Regions from separate parts of the Carnobacterium sp. AT7 genome, predicted to be linked through region 1. Evidence: a T-box and tRNA genes for the amino acid it is inferred to sense, from the RefSeq annotation. Region 1 holds a T-box; the other holds one or more tRNA genes.
What was found. A T-box is a leader RNA that pairs with one kind of tRNA and senses whether it is charged. The one in region 1 lies ahead of pheS (phenylalanine--tRNA ligase subunit alpha), so its partner is inferred to be a tRNA-Phe.
Positions count from the first base shown of each region.

Region 2: it has a tRNA-Phe gene. The T-box ahead of pheS (phenylalanine--tRNA ligase subunit alpha) is inferred to sense a tRNA for this amino acid. The anticodon was not compared.

Region 1 covers NZ_ABHH01000048.1:154-6,736, forward strand. Annotated here, with positions in the region: partial or broken gene pheT (phenylalanine--tRNA ligase subunit beta) at 1-1,170, opposite strand, end outside; gene pheS (phenylalanine--tRNA ligase subunit alpha) at 1,175-2,221, opposite strand; T-box leader at 2,311-2,556, opposite strand; gene CAT7_RS11440 (winged helix-turn-helix transcriptional regulator) at 2,628-2,993, opposite strand; gene CAT7_RS11445 (alpha-hydroxy-acid oxidizing protein) at 3,233-4,405, shown strand; rRNA gene rrf (5S ribosomal RNA) at 4,687-4,802, opposite strand; rRNA gene CAT7_RS11455 (23S ribosomal RNA) at 4,894-6,583, opposite strand, start outside.
Region 2 covers NZ_ABHH01000037.1:13,581-16,925, reverse strand. Annotated here, with positions in the region: tRNA gene CAT7_RS10725 (tRNA-Thr) at 1-40, shown strand, start outside; tRNA gene CAT7_RS10720 (tRNA-Gly) at 47-118, shown strand; tRNA gene CAT7_RS10715 (tRNA-Leu) at 168-256, shown strand; tRNA gene CAT7_RS10710 (tRNA-Arg) at 260-333, shown strand; tRNA gene CAT7_RS10705 (tRNA-Pro) at 368-441, shown strand; tRNA gene CAT7_RS10700 (tRNA-Ala) at 453-525, shown strand; tRNA gene CAT7_RS10695 (tRNA-Met) at 554-627, shown strand; tRNA gene CAT7_RS10690 (tRNA-Ile) at 650-723, shown strand; tRNA gene CAT7_RS10685 (tRNA-Ser) at 761-850, shown strand; tRNA gene CAT7_RS10680 (tRNA-Met) at 877-949, shown strand; tRNA gene CAT7_RS10675 (tRNA-Asp) at 988-1,060, shown strand; tRNA gene CAT7_RS10670 (tRNA-Gly) at 1,066-1,136, shown strand; tRNA gene CAT7_RS10665 (tRNA-Ile) at 1,145-1,218, shown strand; tRNA gene CAT7_RS10660 (tRNA-Ser) at 1,251-1,338, shown strand; tRNA gene CAT7_RS10655 (tRNA-Glu) at 1,364-1,435, shown strand; tRNA gene CAT7_RS10650 (tRNA-Ser) at 1,483-1,572, shown strand; tRNA gene CAT7_RS10645 (tRNA-Met) at 1,599-1,671, shown strand; tRNA gene CAT7_RS10640 (tRNA-Asp) at 1,712-1,784, shown strand; tRNA gene CAT7_RS10635 (tRNA-Phe) at 1,800-1,872, shown strand; tRNA gene CAT7_RS10630 (tRNA-Gly) at 1,884-1,954, shown strand; tRNA gene CAT7_RS10625 (tRNA-Ile) at 1,965-2,038, shown strand; tRNA gene CAT7_RS10620 (tRNA-Glu) at 2,058-2,129, shown strand; gene CAT7_RS10615 (hypothetical protein) at 2,406-3,242, opposite strand.

The DNA.
Region 1 (6,583 bases):
CATTAAAGCTGCAGCATGATCGCCAGCAGTTGTAATTGTAGCTAGATTGATCCCTTTTTCAAAACGAGAGCTAGATTCGCTTCTTAAGTTGTATTTCTTAGCCGTTTTGCGAATTGAAATAGCATCAAAAACAGCTGCTTCAATTGCTACCGTTACCGTACGATCTTCAATCTCTGAATCCAATCCACCCATAGTTCCTGCTAAAGCTACAGGTATAGCGCCATTTGTAATCACAATATCTTCAGATGTTAATGAGCGTTCTACTCCATCTAAAGTAGTTAATGCCTCTCCATCGGTAGCATGACGAACCAAGATCTCTTTTGACTGTAATTGATCATAATCAAAGGCATGTAATGGTTGTCCATATTCTAATAGAATATAGTTAGTAATATCTACAACATTATTTAAAGGGCGAATACCTGCATTCATCAATTTGGTTTGCAACCACATCGGACTTTCAGCAACCTTCACATCTTTAACAATGCGAACATTGTAGCTTGGAGCATCTTCGCTATTTTCTACAGCAACTTTAATATAGTTAGCAACTGAATCAGTTTTATCTTCTGTTAATTCAAAAGAAGGAAATTTAGGTTGTTGATCGTAAATTGCCCCAACTTCATGAGCAACTCCTCTCATGCTCAAAGCATCCGCGCGATTAGGCGTGATGGATAATTCAAGAATAGCATCATCCATTGCTAGATAAGGAAATACTGGTTCTCCAGGCACTGCATGTTCTGGCAATATATAGATGCCATCAGCATATTTTTTAGGCACAACTTTTTCAGAAAAGCCCAATTCAGCTAAAGAGCAAACCATCCCATTAGATACTTGCCCACGCATTTTACCCTTTTTGATTTTTGCATTTCCAGTGATACGACTTCCAGGTAATGCAACGATAATTTTTTGTCCAGCAGCAATATTAGGAGCTCCACAAACAATTTGTGATAATTCTTCTTCGCCAATATCCACTTGGCAGATATGCAAATGATCTGAATCTGGATGATTCACTACTTCAACTGCATGTCCTACTACAATTTTTTTCAAGCCTGTTTCCGGAATAGCAACATCTTCAATTTCAATTCCCGTACGTGACATTTTGTCTGCCAACGCTTCCGGTGTTACATTTGATAAATCTAAATATTCTTTTAACCATTGATAAGATACATTCATGTTCTTACTCCTTTACCTTGAATTGATTTAAGAAACGAACATCATTTTGATAAAAATGACGGATATCATCAATCCCGTATTTTAACATTGCAACACGGTCTGGTCCTAAGCCAAACGCATAACCACTATAAACTGTTGCATCAATCCCAGACATTTCAAGCACATTTGGATGAACCATTCCGGCTCCCAAAATCTCAATCCACCCAGTCTGTTTACACACATTACAGCCTTTGCCATTACATTTAAAACAGCTAACATCTACTTCTACAGATGGTTCAGTAAAAGGGAAATAACTTGGGCGTAAACGGATTTCACGTTCTGAACCAAATAATTTCTTAGCAAAAACTTCTAACGTTCCTTTTAAATCTCCCATTGTAATATCTTTCGCTACAACTAACCCTTCCATTTGATGGAATTGATGTGAGTGAGTCGCATCATCGCTGTCACGACGATATACTTTTCCGGGACTGATCATTTTTAATGGCCCTTTTGTAAAATCATGTTTATCCATTGTACGAGCTTGAACAGGTGAAGTGTGTGTACGCAATAGAATTTCATTTGTAATATAAAAAGTATCTTGCATATCACGAGCTGGGTGGTCTTTAGGCAAATTCATTCGTTCAAAGTTGTAGCTGTCTTCTTCAACTTCGGGTCCTTCAATGATTTGATACCCCATACCAATAAACAAATCTTCAATCTCTTCCATTATCTGCGTTAATACATGTGATTGCCCTACAGCTACTGAGTTACCTGGTAACGTAACATCAATCGCTTCATTTTCTAAATCACGGTTGATTTTTTCCATTTCTAACCGTGCTTTTTTCGCTTCTAACTGTGATGTAATTTCATTTCTCACTTCATTCACAAGTGCACCGAGGATAGGACGTTCTTCAGCAGAGACAGTTTTCATTCCTTTTGAAATTTCCGTAATTGGACCTTTTTTCCCTAGGTAGGCTACACGTACTTGATCTAGTTCTTTTAAATCTGAAGCAGCTTCAATTTTTTCTACAGCTTCCTTACTTAACAGGTGTAAATTATCTTTTAAATCCATTCTGATTCTCCTTTAAATAAATTTATAAATTACGCTCAACCGAGACCTTATTTCAGACTATTTTTAAGCACACAAAAAGCCCCATCCCTAAAAGGGACGAGGCTACATTCGCGGTACCACCCTTGTTTGAATTGAACTTGCGCTAAATTCACACTTCATTTACATAACGGCGTAGACCGGAACTTTATTCATTACTTTTAACTAGCTTAGTGTAATTCCCAAAGTCAACTCAGGAAGTGAACGTTCATTTGGTCTCTAATCAAGTGTTTTCAGCCTACGACACTTGCTCTCTAATTTAGATTCTTCAAATTACTTTTTTCCATCATTGTATTTATTGCTATTCAATTTACATATATATTTAGTTTAACGTAATCTTGACTTAAAGGTCAAGTACTTTTCAATGAATTTAATCTTCTGACACACATATCCATTCATCGGCCCACTTTTGAACATCATCCATCACTACTTTTAAGGCTTGCCCTTTTTCAGTTAAGCTGTAAGCAACTCTCATCGCTGCATCTGGATCTACTGTACGAGATACAAGACCTTCTTGTTCAAGTTCTTTTAATCGTTCTACAAGTACGCGATCACTTACATTTGGAATAGTAGCAGCAATATTTTTAAAGCGTTGAGGACCTTCTAATAACACGTCAATGATAAGTCCCATCCATTTTTTACCCAAAATAGCAAATGTGTGTTCAAATTTAGGGCAAATTTCCTTTTGCCTAGTTTCGCAAAAGACAGCTTTTTCTTCATCTTTAATCGTTATCATATCTTCTTCACCTCTTTGTTATCATTATAGCATCATTGGTTATAAATAGTAAGTAATCTATTTAGGTTTGTCAACCTTTTTTTCAATTATTGCTCTTTCATAGACAAATTTTTGTCAATTTTAAAAAAATAAGCACACTTAAGTCTTTTTTACTGCATTTCTCTCATTAAAATTGAAATTTTTAATGAGAGTGGTAAACTAGAAACTATCATAAACTATTATTTTTTGGAGGGAACACCATGACAGAAACTGAAAAAGACGTAAAAATAACTCATTCCTTAGATAACATACAAGAAGAATCAACTAAAGCTAATAAAATTCCTTATCAAGCAAGTACTGCGGAGAAACCTTTAAATATAATCAATGTTTTCGATCTTGAATTAGAAGCTAAAAAAGTTATTCCAGAAGGTGGATATGGCTATATTTCTAGTGGAGCTGGAGACTTATGGACAATTAAACAAAATATTGAATCCTTTAATCACAAATTAATTGTTCCACGCGTATTAAAAAATATCGAACACCCAGATCAAAGCACTTCTATTTTTGGAGTTGAGTTATCTACACCAATCATCATGGCTCCTGTAGCTTCACATGGACTTGCTAACGTAGCTGCTGAACCAGCCACAGCAAAAGCTGTTGCTGAATCTGGTTCTATCATGACAATCAGTTCATACGCTAATAAACCTTTTAAAGAAATTTCGCAAGCAGGTGCTGGTGCTCCACAATGGTTCCAGTTCTATATGAGTAAAGATGATGGAATCAACAGAGACATTTTAGATGAAGCAAAAGCCAACGGAGTAAAAGCAATTGTATTAACGGCCGATGCAACTGTTGGAGGAAATCGTGAAGCCGACAAGCGCAATGGTTTTGTATTCCCATTAGGTATGCCCATTGTTCAAGCCTACCAATCTGGTGTTGGACAATCAATGGATGCTGTTTATGGATCTTCAAAACAAACCCTTAGTCCTAAAGATGTCGAATTTATTGCTTCCTACTCTGGTTTACCTGTTTTTGTTAAAGGTGTTCAAACTGCAGAAGACGCTTTAATCTCATTAGCATCAGGTGCTGGTGGAATTTGGGTAACTAACCATGGTGGCCGCCAATTAGATGGTGGCCCTGCTGCATTTGATTCATTGCAAACAGTTGCCGAAGCCGTTGATAGAAAAGTTCCGATTGTCTTCGATAGTGGTGTTCGTCGTGGTCAACATGTCTTTAAGGCTCTTGCCAGCGGTGCTGACTTAGTAGCTATTGGCCGTCCAGCTATTTATGGTTTAGCTTTAGGCGGATCACAAGGTGTAAAATCTGTTTTTGATCATTTTAAACATGAACTTGAACTTGTTATGCAACTTGCTGGTACAAAAACAGTCGAAGATATTAAAAATACTGTTTTGTTAGACAACCGTCACGCTTAAATAACTAAAATAGAGCCTGTTAATGAACTTCTATTCATTAACAGGCTCTATTTTTTTGAGTACTATCTAGTCTAGATAGATGAATTTAGTTGATGCACAACATAACTACTGGAGCAATAGGATTGTACGAGGTCTGAAAAAATCATAAGACTTTAGGTTCAATATCCGTCTATTCCATAAGACTCTTTTTAGCAGCTTCTACACTCACTAGTTAACGAAGACCTTTAAAATTAACATATATCAAAAAAAGACACCATCCAAAGATGATGTCTTTTGTATTTGCGTGGCAACGTCCTACTCTCACAAAGGGAAACCCTTCACTACCATCGGCGCTAAGAAGCTTAACTTCTGTGTTCGGCATGGGAACAGGTGTGACCTTCTTGCCATCATCACCACACAATTTCAATCAAGAGAACGTTGTTCTCTCAAAACTGGATAAGTTAAAAATCGTTTTTCGTTCTGAAACCGTCTTACACCGTTTAAAAAATTTGGTTAAGTCCTCGACCGATTAGTATTGGTCCGCTCCATCTATCGCTAGACTTCCACTTCCAACCTATCTACCTGATCATCTCTCAGGGGTCTTACTCACTTACGTGATGGGAAATCTCATCTTGAGGGGGGCTTCACGCTTAGATGCTTTCAGCGTTTATCCCGTCCACACATAGCTACCCAGCAATGCCCTTGGCAGAACAACTGGTACACCAGAGGTGTGTCCATCCCGGTCCTCTCGTACTAAGGACAGCTCCTCTCAAATTTCCTACGCCCGCGACGGATAGGGACCGAACTGTCTCACGACGTTCTGAACCCAGCTCGCGTACCGCTTTAATGGGCGAACAGCCCAACCCTTGGGACCGACTACAGCCCCAGGATGCGATGAGCCGACATCGAGGTGCCAAACCTCCCCGTCGATGTGGACTCTTGGGGGAGATAAGCCTGTTATCCCCAGGGTAGCTTTTATCCGTTGAGCGATGGCCCTTCCATGCGGAACCACCGGATCACTAAGCCCGACTTTCGTCCCTGCTCGACTTGTAGGTCTCGCAGTCAAGCTCCCTTATGCCTTTACACTCTGCGAATGATTTCCAACCATTCTGAGGGAACCTTTGGGCGCCTCCGTTACACTTTAGGAGGCGACCGCCCCAGTCAAACTGCCCGTCAGACACTGTCTCCCAGCCCGATAAGGGTTGTGGGTTAGAGTGGTCATACAGCAAGGGTAGTATCCCACCAACGCCTCCACCAAGACTGGCGTCCTGGCTTCATTGGCTCCTACCTATCCTGTACAAGCTGTACAAACACTCAATATCAAACTGCAGTAAAGCTCCATGGGGTCTTTCCGTCCTGTCGCGGGTAACCTGCATCTTCACAGGTACTATAATTTCACCGAGTCTCTCGTTGAGACAGTGCCCAGATCGTTACGCCTTTCGTGCGGGTCGGAACTTACCCGACAAGGAATTTCGCTACCTTAGGACCGTTATAGTTACGGCCGCCGTTTACTGGGGCTTCAATTCTGAGCTTCGCCCGAGAGCTAACCCATCCTCTTAACCTTCCAGCACCGGGCAGGCGTCAGCCCCTATACGTCATCTTACGATTTTGCAGAGACCTGTGTTTTTGATAAACAGTCGCCTGGGCCTATTCACTGCGGCTGACCAATTGGTCAGCACCCCTTCTCCCGAAGTTACGGGGTCATTTTGCCGAGTTCCTTAACGAGAGTTCTCTCGCACACCTTAGGATTCTCTCCTCGACTACCTGTGTCGGTTTGCGGTACGGGCAGTTTGTTTCTAACTAGAAGCTTTTCTTGACAGTGTGACATCGGGAACTTCGGTACTTAATTTCCCTCCCCATCACAACTTGTTCTTAAAGAAGCAAGCATTTGACTCACTTCAAAACTTGTTGCTTGGACGCGCATATCCAACAGCGCGTATTCCTTAGCCTACTGTGTCCCTCCATTGTTCAAACAAAACAAACTGGTACAGGAATCTCAACCTGTTGTCCATCGTCTACGCCATTCGGCCTCGACTTAGGTCCCGACTAACCCTGGGAGGACGAGCCTTCCCCAGGAAACCTTAGTCATTCGGTGGACGGGATTCTCACCCGTCTTTCGCTACTCATACCGGCATTCTCACTTCTAAGCGCTCCACTAGTCCTCACGATCTAGCTTCAACGCCCTTAGAACGCTCTCCT
Region 2 (3,345 bases), on a different contig from region 1:
TGTAATCAGAGGGTCGAGGGTTCAACTCCTTTAGCCGGCATTTTTTGCGAAAGTAGTTCAGTGGTAGAACATCACCTTGCCAAGGTGGGGGTCGCGGGTTCGAATCCCGTCTTTCGCTTACTAGGTTGACTAGTAAGCTCATTCGCAAGAATGAAAACTGTTCTAAAGCCGGGGTGGCGGAACAGGTAGACGCACAGGACTTAAAATCCTGCGGTGAGTGATCACCGTGCCGGTTCGATTCCGGCCCTCGGCACCATTTGCACCCATAGCTCAATTGGATAGAGTACTTGACTACGAATCAAGGGGTTAGAGGTTCAAGTCCTCTTGGGTGCATTTCTTTTGAAAGAAAGAATAAAACCTTATTTAACGGGAAGTAGCTCAGCTTGGTAGAGCACTTGGTTTGGGACCAAGGGGTCGCAGGTTCGAATCCTGTCTTCCCGATTTAAAAATTAGGGGCCTTAGCTCAGCTGGGAGAGCGCCTGCCTTGCACGCAGGAGGTCAGCGGTTCGATCCCGCTAGGCTCCACTTTTTTTAAAATTATTACTTTTATTATGGCGGTGTAGCTCAGCTGGCTAGAGCGTCCGGTTCATACCCGGGAGGTCGGGGGTTCGATCCCCTTCGCCGCTATTATTATTATTTAAAAGATCTTGGACCTTTAGCTCAGTTGGTTAGAGCAGACGGCTCATAACCGTCCGGTCGTAGGTTCGAGTCCTACAAGGTCCATTAATCAGTTAAGATTAAAGTACCCTTGTATCATAATGGAGGATTACCCAAGTCCGGCTGAAGGGAACGGTCTTGAAAACCGTCAGGTGTGTAAAAGCACGCAAGAGTTCGAATCTCTTATCCTCCTTTTTTTTAAAGCTTCATTAATATTATCGCGGGGTGGAGCAGTTGGCAGCTCGTCGGGCTCATAACCCGAAGGTCACAGGTTCAAGTCCTGTCCCCGCAATTTATCTTTTTTAAAAGATAGTTTTTAAATGTAAAAAAGGTCTCGTGGTGTAGGGGTTAACATGTCTGCCTGTCACGCAGAAGATCGCGGGTTCGATTCCCGTCGAGACCGTTTTTGCGAGTGTAGTTTAGTGGTAAAACCACAGCCTTCCAAGCTGTTGATGCGAGTTCGATTCTCGTCACTCGCTTTTTTTATGGGCCTATAGCTCAGCTGGTTAGAGCGCACGCCTGATAAGCGTGAGGTCGATGGTTCGAGTCCATTTAGGCCCATTGAATAAATTAATACTTATTTTTTAGTTATTGGGGAAGTACTCAAGTGGCTGAAGAGGCGCCCCTGCTAAGGGTGTAGGTCGTTAACGCGGCGCGAGGGTTCAAATCCCTCCTTCTCCGTATTATATTTTTTTGTAATTTTATAGGCCCGTTGGTCAAGCGGTTAAGACACCGCCCTTTCACGGCGGTATCACGGGTTCGATTCCCGTACGGGTCATAAACATTTTTGTTTAATTTAATACAGTATCATCTTATCAGTCTTATGGAGGATTACCCAAGTCCGGCTGAAGGGAACGGTCTTGAAAACCGTCAGGTGTGTAAAAGCACGCAAGAGTTCGAATCTCTTATCCTCCTTTTTTTAAATGTTTCATTAATATTATCGCGGGGTGGAGCAGTTGGCAGCTCGTCGGGCTCATAACCCGAAGGTCACAGGTTCAAGTCCTGTCCCCGCAATTTATCTTTTTTTTTAAAGATAGTTTTTAAATGCAAAAAAGGTCTCGTGGTGTAGGGGTTAACATGTCTGCCTGTCACGCAGAAGATCGCGGGTTCGATTCCCGTCGAGACCGTTTAATTAAATATTTGGCCCGGTAGCTCAGTTGGTAGAGCACTTGATTGAAGCTCAAGGTGTCGGCAGTTCGATTCTGTCCCGGGCCATTTCTTGTAATGCGGGTGTAGTTTAGTGGTAAAACCACAGCCTTCCAAGCTGTTGATGCGAGTTCGATTCTCGTCACCCGCTTTTTTTTTTTGGGCCTATAGCTCAGCTGGTTAGAGCGCACGCCTGATAAGCGTGAGGTCGATGGTTCGAGTCCATTTAGGCCCATTGCACTATTTAAAATAATGGCCCGTTGGTCAAGCGGTTAAGACACCGCCCTTTCACGGCGGTATCACGGGTTCGATTCCCGTACGGGTCATAAAATAAACAAAAAAAAGGATTGGAGATTTTTTCTCCGATCCTTTTTTTTGTTTTATCATGGATGCTGCAGTAAGGAAGTGAATCGAAACATCACTACCTATAGTTTATACAAGTGAAAATCCTCCCTTTGAATGTGGTGTCGTAACTTTATTCTAACGGAGATTTTCGCTTGTTTTAATTTTTTGTCATTTTCTATAAAAATAGTGCTGGCGACTTTTAGTCACCAACACTAACTATTATAGAACCTCTAAACGTCACTACCTTTATTTTATATTTAATTTGTATGAATGAATAGAATAACACTAAAGGATATAAAAAAGGCAACTGAATATAACTGTAAAGCTCTTTGTTTAAGTTTCTTAGCAATCAACTCTTCTTTAGAAAAGAGATACTGAATAAGTTTGATGGCAAAAGGTAAAGTAAATAGGATAATAAAGGTTGTTCCTTTGAAAGTAGGAATATAGAAGATAAAACTTATTAGGTAAATGAGTAGTAATAAACCTAATAAAAAACGGTTGAATTTTTTTGTATCTAAAAAAGTAGTATTTGTCTGTTGATCAGTCAATTGTACATTGATCATTGGATAGTTTAGTTGTATTTTCCCTAACTCTACTAAGAATACAACTAGAATTAAAGGAATACTCCAATAAAAGAGGGTAGTCGGAATGAAATTTGCTTGGACATAAAAACTTAAGTAAGTTAGTATACCGCCTTTAAAAATACTGGAAATAGCTAATGTTAGCCAAGTGTATCCTTGTCTAATTAAATAAAAGTGAGTATGGATCACTGCACTATAAAAGAAACAAAGTAGGCCTACTAATGAATGAATTGCGGATGAAAAGTAATAGATGAGCAAAAGATTAATTACTTCAAATACAATAAAGGATATATGGTTAAAAGAAAGAGTAATTTTAGCTGTTTTAAATAAGAAATTTCCTAATAAGTGGTTTATAAAAACGAAACCATATAATAGAATGAATGGAATGAAATTAAATCGAGTATATTGACTAGCATAAAGAGTGCCTGCTAGTAGATAGGATAAAGGAATAATAATAACTAAGAATAAAGGATGATAAAGATACTGTTTGATAGTTCTATAAATAGGCTGCACCAATTAGAAGACTCCTTTTAATTTTTTGTCTATTCTTATTTTACCCAAAATGAGATGAAGGGTACAGGTAAATAATAAATAAGTAAAAATAATTAGTATTAAA